DNA from 3 places in the Shewanella sp. 10N.286.52.E4 genome. Region 1 is predicted to be linked to each of the others. Evidence: predicted binding sites of a transcription regulator. Region 1 holds the regulator's gene; each other region holds the start of a gene.
The links. The regulator sigma-54, encoded in region 1, starts transcription at its own class of promoters, with help from an activator protein. The targets are predictions, from matches to a motif close to GTTGGCACGNNNNTNGNNT.

Region 1 (3,289 bases):
TGGGTACTGGGCAGCCATTAAATCGCTGATAAGTTCCAGTACTTTTTTCTTACTGCCCGGCGTGGCGCAGGTAGTGCACGCCGGCTGCAGAATGGTGCGAAGTTCCATCGTTAGTGTTTAATTAACTTCTCTTTGTGTTTAATTACCTGACGATCTAATTTGTCGATCAGGGCGTCAATTGCAACATACATATCAGCGTTCTGTGATACCGCAAAAACTTCACCTCCTTTGAGGTGTAATTTTGCCTCTGCAATTTGTTGCAGCTTTTGAACATTGAGCACAACGTGAACATTATTGATCTGTTCGAAGTGTCGTTCAAGCTTTGAAAACTTAGTTTGTACATACTCACGTAAAGATTGAGTAATTTCCACATGGTGCCCAGTCAGGTTAATTTGCATATATCATCCTCCAATAACAAAGGCTTATAGGCTTTTGCGTTGGTTTGAGGGAGGGATGAGCATTGCTTCACGATATTTGGCGATCGTACGCCGAGCAACATTGATCCCTTGTTCTGCCAATAGCGTCGCCATTTTACTATCGCTAAGTGGCTTTTGCTGGTTTTCTGCCGCAACAAGCTTTTTAATAAATGCGCGAATTGCAGTAGAAGAACACTCTCCGCCATCATCAGTACTCACATGGCTTGAAAAGAAATATTTTAGTTCAAAAAGTCCCCTAGGGGTGTGCATATACTTTTGTGTCGTGACACGCGAAATGGTTGATTCATGCATTTCAACGGCTTCAGCAATGTCATTAAGTACCATTGGCTTCATTGCTTCTTCGCCAAACTCAAAAAAGCCTTGTTGAAATTGCACAATACAATTAGCCACTTTTAATAAGGTTTCATTGCGGCTTTCAATACTTTTGATAAACCATTTTGCTTCTTGCAAATGACCACGGATAAATTGGCTGTCTGATTGGTTTGCTGAGCCTTTTGCCATTGCTGCATATTGCTGATTCACACCAATTTTTGGCATGTTATCTGGATTTAACTCAACGACCCAACGGCCACTCTTTTTAAACACTGTCACATCTGGAATGACATATTCATCTTTAATAGGAGTGATCTGTAACCCTGGACGTGGGTTAAGCGTTTGAATAAATTGAATCGCTTCGCGTAAATCATCTTCTTTAAGCTTGGTTTTACGCATTAATAATCTAAAGTCGCGGCCTGCAATTAAGTCTAGGTGTTCTGCAATCAGTAGCTTAACGTTATCGATACAAGGTATTTCACTAGGGTATTGGCCCAGCTGAATCATCAAGCATTCGCTTAAATCTCTTGCTGCAACGCCTACAGGATCAAAATGCTGTACTCGTTTGAGTACAGCTTCAACTTCATCGAGTTCAATATCTTCTAGGCCTAAAGCTTGCAATATGTCTTCAGTTGTTTGGGTTAAGTAACCACGTTCATCAACGGCATCGATAATCGCCGTAGCAATTACCAGATCGTTTTCAGAAAAAGGGGTGAGATTTTTTTGCCACTCTAAATGCTCATATAAGCCTTCTGTGGTTTCACCCTGAAAAGGCATATCGTCATCACGAGCCACTGCGCCAGAACCTGAACTTGGTGATGCTGTGTAAACTTCATCCCATGTGGTATCCATTGGTAATTCGTCTGGCATGGATTCTTTGGTTAACGATTCAGTGGTGTCTACGGTTGAGGTGTCTTTTTCAACAGTCACTTGGCTGTTATCACTAAAATCAGTATCGGTTTGCTGGGCGTTTTCTTTTACAGGTTCTTTTGCTTTAGCAAACTCATCTTCGAGCTCAAGGAGTGGATTTGAGTCAAGTGCTTGTTGAATTTCTTGCTGTAGCTCCAATGAGGAAAGTTGCAATAAGCGAATGGCTTGTTGCAACTGTGGGGTCATAGTCAGGTGTTGACCCATTTTGAGTTGGAGTGAGGCTTTCATTTACCGCTTATCCCTAATTGAGTTTCATCATCGCGACTAACAATTGTGTGGGTCTAGCACCTTTTTAAACTGCTTCTAGGCTTAAGCTGAACCTTGGCTTAAGTTCAGTCTAGAACATTGCACTAAAAAGTGGGACTGATACTGGTCGCGACATGCCATATTGTGCACTAAAGAATGCTAACTATAGCTTGAATTGCTCACCTAAGTATACTGACCTGACTTGCTGATTGTCTAAGATTTCAGCAGGCGTGCCTTCTGCAATTAAATCACCGTGGCTAACAATATACGCGCGCTCACATACATCAAGCGTTTCACGAACATTATGGTCGGTAATGAGTACTCCAAGTCCACGATTTTTTAGTTGTTGAATAATTTTCTTGATATCTATCACAGAGATAGGGTCGACACCAGCAAAGGGCTCATCTAGCAGAATGAACTTAGGGTTTGCCGCTAATGCGCGTGCGATTTCAACACGTCGACGTTCACCACCCGATAATGCCATACCTTGGCTATCGCGAATGTGAGTAATATTAAACTCTTCTAATAAGTGCTCTAACTCTTCGATGCGCTGCTCAGTCGTTAAACTTTTGCGGGTTTGCAACACCGCCATAATATTATCGTGTACGGTTAACTTGCGAAAAATGCTGGCTTCTTGCGGTAAATAACCAATGCCTTTGCGTGCACGCAGGTGCATTGGATCTGCCGTGAGATCATCTGAATCAATTAATATGCGGCCTTTATCACTTTTAACTAAGCCAACGACCATATAAAAGGTGGTGGTTTTACCTGCACCATTTGGCCCTAATAGCCCAACAATTTGCCCAGTTTTAACGGTAAGACTGACATTTTTGACCACTTGGCGACTTTTGTAGCTTTTAGCCAAGTTTTCAGCTGTTAAGGTAATTTGGGTCATTATTGAGTTTGCTCTAGCGCTGGTGTTTCAGGTAATGCATCTGAAGCTGGTTGCTCATCACTTGATGCAGGTTTAGCTATTGCAGGTGTTTCAGCTTCAGTTGCTGCTGCCGAATCCAAACCATTTTCAGTGTTTTCGATAGCGGCATCAGATTGATTTTCAATTAACTTCTCAGCTGTTTCTTCAGGTGCTTGCTCTGTGACTTCTTCTGTTGAAACAGGCTCAGATGAGGCGCTATCTGGTTGCTCTGAAGTGTCTTTCGATTCATTTAAATCAGGATAGTTTTCAGGCTGGAAAATTGTGATGACTCGGTCTTTTCCGTCGCCAGTACTTTCAGCGATCAATTGCTGTTTTTCAATATTATAACTGATGAGGTTACCGGTAACTTGGCTACCTGCTTGATCAAGTTTAGCGTTACCTTTTAAGGTTAAAATACTGCTGGCTAGCTCATATCTGATTTCATTGGCAC
Region 2 (3,289 bases), on a different contig from region 1:
CATGAATTCAGTTTGGAAACCGATTAAGCCACGGCTAGGGATAACGAAGTCGATACGTACACGACCCTTACCATCTAACTGCATGTCACGCATGTCACCTTTACGGGTACCAAGCTTTTCGATAACACTACCTTGATGCTCTTCTTCAACATCTACAGTTAATGTTTCGAATGGTTCACACATCACACCATCGATTTCTTTTTCGATAACTTCTGGACGAGATACTGCTAACTCGTAACCTTCACGACGCATGTTTTCAATTAGGATACCTAAGTGTAATTCACCACGGCCTGATACGCGGAAACGATCCGGAGATTCAGTTTCTTCAACACGTAGTGCAACGTTATGAACTAGCTCTTGCTCAAGACGCTCAAGGATATTACGTGAAGTGACGTACTTACCTTCTTTACCAGCGAATGGAGAAGTGTTGACTTGGAAAGTCATTGTTAGTGTTGGCTCATCTACAGACAACGGAGGTAGCGCTTCTAATGTAGAAGGCGCACAGATTGTGTCTGAGATTTGTAATTGGCCAAGACCAGTAATTGCAATGATGTCACCAGCGTTAGCTTCAGCAACTTCGTGACGGTCAAGACCCATGTAACCTAATACTTGGCCCATTTTACCGTTACGAGTTTTGCCATCAGCGCCAACAACAGTCACTTGTTGGTTGGTCTTGATGCTACCACGCTTAATACGACCAATACCGATAACACCCACGTATGAGTTGTAATCGATTTGAGAGATTTGCATTTGGAAGTCACCTTCCGCATCAGCATCAGGAGAAGATACTTTCTCAACGATGGTTTGGAAAAGTGGTGTCATGTCTTCGCTAGTTTCATCAGGATCTAATGAAGCGAAACCATTTAATGCAGAAGCATATACGATTGGGAAATCTAACTGTTCGTCAGTTGCACCTAAGTTGTCGAATAAGTCGAATACTTGGTCAATAACCCAATCAGGACGAGCACCAGGACGGTCAATCTTGTTAATAACAACGATTGGCTTAAGGCCCTGTGCGAATGCTTTTTTAGTTACGAAGCGAGTTTGTGGCATTGGGCCATCAACTGCATCAACTAATAATAAAACAGAATCTACCATAGATAGAACACGTTCTACTTCACCACCGAAATCGGCGTGACCAGGAGTGTCTACGATGTTAATACGGTAGTCGTTCCATTTGATGGCTGTATTCTTAGCCAGAATGGTGATACCACGTTCTTTTTCAAGATCGTTAGAATCCATTACACGTTCTGTGGCTTCACCTCGACTTTCAAGGGTGCCAGACTGAGCCAAAAGCTTATCTACCAAGGTTGTTTTGCCATGGTCGACGTGAGCAATAATGGCGATATTACGTAAATTCTCTAACACGGATAAAACCTCTATACCATCAAATAAAAATAGGAGTTTATAGGACTAATAAGTATAGCCACCATAAAAAAGCGTGCCATTCTACTCCAGCAAGGCTTGAGTAGATAGGATTATTTTTGAACACTTGCTTATTTATAAAAATTTAAGCTTTAAAGATAGAAGATAAAATTCAAAAAGGATCATATTGCCGCAATAAAGTGACGCTTTAATGAACTAGATCAATGATGGCGTTAAAACCAATGCACCGAAATGGACTTTTGCACCATTAGTGCGCATAGTGGTGCACCGAAGTTGTGCGTTATTAGTGCCTTACGCGAGAGGGATATTTTTATTGTATTTTAAATCAATGCTTTATCTTTCTGGCATGAAAGTCGCTTATAACAAATCAAATTCGAAAGCAGACGTGATGTCTGACGAATAACAAGATTACATTAAGGGACAACCCTTTACCCTACCGGAGGCTTAAGAATGTCAGTTGAATCAATCCTAAAACAAATTGAAGAACTAGAAGTTAAGTTCGTAGATTTACGTTTTACAGACACTAAAGGTAAAGAGCAGCACGTCTCTATTCCTTCTCATCAAGTGAACGATGACTTTTTTGAAGATGGCAAAATGTTTGATGGTTCATCTATCAACGGTTGGAAAGGCATCAACGAATCTGACATGGTGTTAATGCCAGACCCTTCTTCTTTCTTATTAGATCCTTTCACTGAAGAAGTTACTGGTCTTATTCGTTGTGACATTTTAGAGCCAGCGACAATGACGGGTTACGAACGTGATCCACGTTCAATCGCTAAAAAAGCTGAAGAATACCTAAAGTCTACTGGTATTGCTGACACTGTATTAATTGGTCCAGAGCCAGAATTCTTCTTATTCGACGACGTTAAGTTTGGCACTGACATGTCAGGTACTTTCGTTAAAGTTGACGCGAAAGAAGCAGCATGGAACTCAGGTACAAGCTACGAAGACGGCAACACAGGTCACCGTCCATTCGTTAAAGGTGGTTACTTCCCAGTTGCACCAGTAGATTCATCACAAGACATTCGTAGTGCAATGTGTCTAATTCTTGAAGAATTAGGTCAAGTAGTTGAAGCGCATCACCACGAAGTTGCTACAGCTGGTCAAAACGAAATTGCTACACGTTTCAACACGCTTTCAAACAAAGCGGATGAAATCCAAATCATGAAGTATGTGGTTCATAACACGGCTCATGCATACGGTAAAACAGCGACATTCATGCCTAAGCCAATTGTTGGTGATAACGGTAGTGGTATGCACGTTCACCAATCTTTAGCTAAAGACGGTGTTAACTTATTCTCTGGCGACAAGTACGCTGGTTTAAGTGAACTAGCTCTTTACTACATCGGTGGTATCATCAAGCATGCTCGTGCATTGAACGCATTCACTAACCCAAGCACTAACTCTTACAAGCGTCTTGTTCCTCATTTCGAAGCGCCTGTAATGTTAGCTTATTCAGCGCGTAACCGTAGTGCTTCAATCCGTATCCCAGTGGTACCAAGCCCGAAAGCACGTCGTATCGAAACACGTTTCCCAGATCCAACCGCTAACCCATACTTAGCATTCGCAGCGCTGCTTATGGCTGGTCTTGACGGTATCCAAAACAAGATTCACCCTGGTGAAGCAATGGATAAAGATTTATACGACCTGCCTGCTGAAGAAGCAGCTGAGATCCCACAAGTTGCAACGTCTCTAGAGAATGCACTTGAGAACTTAGCAGCTGACCACGAATTCTTAACGAAAGGTGATGTATTCAGTAAAGACTTTATTGAATCTTACATAACTCTTAAAAATGAAGAATGTGAGCAAGTATCTCGTACTACTCACCCAATGGAATTCCAACTTTACTACTCTCTATAAGTAGAAGTTGTTTAACGCAGATGCAGTTTGATTAAGCTCATCA
Region 3 (3,289 bases), on a different contig from region 1:
AGTGTAGTTGAATTAACATTTTAAAGGCTTTTTAAACGAAAAAGCCCCTGCATATGAATGCAGGGGAAGGTCAGGTGCATTTTGACAATGCTAGAAATTGAACAATCAAGATAATCAAATAAGTCACATCAAATTGCGCTAGCGGTGAACAACCTAATCAATTACCTATTAGTTAAATCAAATACTGATACTTATATATAAAATTCAATTCAACCAATTAACACTCAAGTAAACTTATTCGTATTGGGTATTATCCAATGTTGCAAGTTGGTATGAAGCAAGTTCAGGAATCGATTGACGAACTTCAGATTCAAGCACCATAAGCTCTTCAAAGTCAGCACAAATCTTTTCAGCTTTCGCTTCAATAGCCTCAGACTGATCTGCTATTTGCAATTCAATGTCTTCACCTACTCTTTCCATTTTGGTAGAAAATGCTTCCATTTTCTCTTCAAAACTTCCACCTTCAGATGACATCATTTCGGCGCCTAAAGCCATCATAAAGCTACCCATTGAATTCTTAATCATGGCTTCCATTTCTTGTTCAAAATCTTCATTAAATGCTTCTTCAATTGAAGATTCCGTAGCGCCTAAATAAAACTTGTCACCTTGTTGATAGGCCGCTTCATCAATACGAGTTTGAATGCCTGCTAACAGCTCATCTAATTTGGCGCCTGTTGCATCACCAAAAATTGGCGTAAGTGCTAGGCTCACAGCATCCGTTGCTAGTATTACAACTTCATTCACTAAATCGATAATTTCAGGAACTTGTTGAGATAACTCTTCTGAGTAATTGGTTAATAAGTTGCGTTGCTTATTATCTAAATCTATCTTGCTACCTTCGACATAAAGCTCACCCATTTCAACTCGATATAGCTCTTCGCCCTTTTCGCTGATTAACAGCTTCTTAGGTTCGACAGTCACATCATAGTTAAGAGTGACATTACATTGCTCGTCATCTAGTGACAGCTTTGCCATAGCAGGCGTGATTGCTCCGGCAGTAAAAATAAGACCTGATAAAGCAAGACCTTTAATTAATCCGTTGGTGAAATTAGTTTGAGTTTTCATTAGCTCTTCCCTTGCTGTAAATAAAACACAGTCATTAAGTTGTAGACTGAATTTTCAAATTTGATAATTAAACCGTTTATTACGATTAAACTTAAATTAGATAAAGCACAGCCCATGCCAACATTTAAAAAACCTTTATTTTCAAAGATTAAAGTGAACTAGGCGACGTTATAGACAAAGAAAGGAATTATGAAGTTAACCGACAATAAGTGAAATAACCAACAAAGTGGTGTTTTTCACTCTTTGCTAATTTTCACTAAAAATAAACAGAAGGAGCGGAGCAATAGCAGTAAAAATGAAATCAAAGCACTAAAAGATTGAACGCCCCAAAGCCTGTGATAAGTGCTCCAGCATACGCGTACCCGCCAATGAATTTCCGTTTTGGTCTAACTCTGGAGACCAAACACAAATAGACATATCACCAGGAATAACAGCAATAATTCCGCCACCAACACCACTTTTACCCGGCATACCAACGCGATAAGCAAATTCACCCGCACCATCATACAAACCAGATGTTGCTAACAACGCATTCAGCTGCCTTGTTTGTACAGGGGTAACAAGTTGTTCATTTTGAAGTGTCTTGCCGCGATTAGCCAAATAGAACATGGCTTTAGACAAATCAGCACAATTCATTTTAAGTGAGCAATAATGAAAATAGTTTTTTAATACCGTATCGACATTACCATCAAAATTACCAAATGATTTCATCAAGTAGGCAATAGAGGCATTTCTAGCACTAAATTTAAATTCTGAGTTGGCGACATTTTTATCAAAACAAATGTGTGAATTGCCACTGAGTTTTCTGACTTCTTCAAGCATACGGTGCTTGGGTGCGCTTTGTCTGGCTTGAATTAAGTCTGCAATCACTAATGCGCCTGCATTGATAAAGGGATTACGAGGGATCCCGCGCTCTAACTCAACTTGGACCAGTGAATTAAAAGATTGACCAGATGGCTCTTTGCCTACTCTGATCCAAATTTCATCTTCGGTGTATAAGCTAAGTGCCAGCGTCAAACTAAAGACTTTAGAAATACTTTGAATTGAAAACGGCTCAAGGTAATCGCCTGCTCCAATGGTTTGTCCATCAGCAGTCGTTACAGCAATCGCAATTTTATTAGGATCAACACTCCCCAAAGCAGGAATGTAATTTGCTACCTTTCCAGAACCAATAAGTGGCCGAACTTTGTCGACCACTTGTTCAAGCAAAATTTGCTCAGGCATTGGCTTAATTAGCCCCACCAGATGTCGTATAACGCACTGACTTCAAGTTGAGGTACTTTCTTCGCTTCCCAAAAGGCTTTTACAGCTGCAACATCTTCTTCGGTACATTTGCCGATTTGCTGAGTGGCAATAATACCTTCCCACATTTTGTGTCCGCCACCGTGGAAGCCTAGCTCACGCGGTAAAATAACTTCATCGATAAACTCATCAACGGCTTTATCAATATCCGCTTCTGAAATAGCGTCATCGAATGTCCAATTGATATCAAAACCAAGTTCTTGGAACTCATCAACGCGAAGCTTTTTACGTAGACGGCGATTACGATTCTTAGCCATGTTTTTATCCTAGTTAGTGTTGTACGATTATAAATTATTATATTAATTCAGAAGCTAAGCTTATGTTTTAATAAATTTAGCTGACTTTTTCAAACATTAAATCCCAAACGCCATGGCCTAAACGGTGACCACGAGCTTCAAATTTTGTTAATGGGCGATGTTCAGGACGTTCAACGACTGTATTAGTCTCAGATTGATTTTTATAACCTTCAGCTGCTGTCATCACTTCTAGCATATGCTCACTGTAGTTTTCCCAGTCTGTTGCCATATGGAAAACACCGCCAATTTTAAGTTTACGGCGAATAAGCGCAGCAAATTCAGCTTGAACAATACGACGTTTGTGGTGACGTTTTTTATGCCATGGATCAGGAAAGAATAACTGTACTCGGCTCAATGACCCGTCAGCAATACTGTTTTCAAGCACTTCCATCGCATCATGATGATAAACACGAAGGTTAGTCACTTCAGCTTTACCCGCATCAACAAGACAAGCACCAACGCCAGGTTTGTGAACTTCTATACCAATATAATTCAGTTCAGGAGCAGCTTGCGCCATTTCAACTAAAGAAGCACCCATGCCAAAACCAATTTCTAAAACGGTATCAGCTTCACGGTTAAATACTTCAGTAAGATTAATTGGCTCTGGAGTGTAATCTAACCCCATT

Region 2: glnA (glutamate--ammonia ligase) is a predicted target of sigma-54. The motif match lies at 1,727-1,745, and genes of this name have one in related genera.
Region 3: AB4153_RS12180 (YggN family protein) is a predicted target of sigma-54. The motif match lies at 1,169-1,187, and genes of this name have one in related genera.

The regions. Positions count from the first base shown of each region.
Region 1 is NZ_JBFRJJ010000007.1:134,636-137,924, reverse strand. It holds gene ptsN (PTS IIA-like nitrogen regulatory protein PtsN) at 1-108, opposite strand, end outside; gene hpf (ribosome hibernation promoting factor) at 111-398, opposite strand; gene AB4153_RS04505 (RNA polymerase factor sigma-54) at 423-1,907, opposite strand; gene lptB (LPS export ABC transporter ATP-binding protein) at 2,089-2,820, opposite strand; partial or broken gene lptA (lipopolysaccharide transport periplasmic protein LptA) at 3,093-3,289, opposite strand, start outside.
Region 2 is NZ_JBFRJJ010000034.1:24,894-28,182, forward strand. It holds gene typA (translational GTPase TypA) at 1-1,368, opposite strand, end outside; gene glnA (glutamate--ammonia ligase) at 1,837-3,246, shown strand.
Region 3 is NZ_JBFRJJ010000022.1:104,059-107,347, forward strand. It holds gene AB4153_RS12180 (YggN family protein) at 235-1,065, opposite strand; gene glsB (glutaminase B) at 1,375-2,289, opposite strand; gene AB4153_RS12190 (50S ribosome-binding protein YggL) at 2,298-2,624, opposite strand; gene trmB (tRNA (guanosine(46)-N7)-methyltransferase TrmB) at 2,701-3,289, opposite strand, start outside.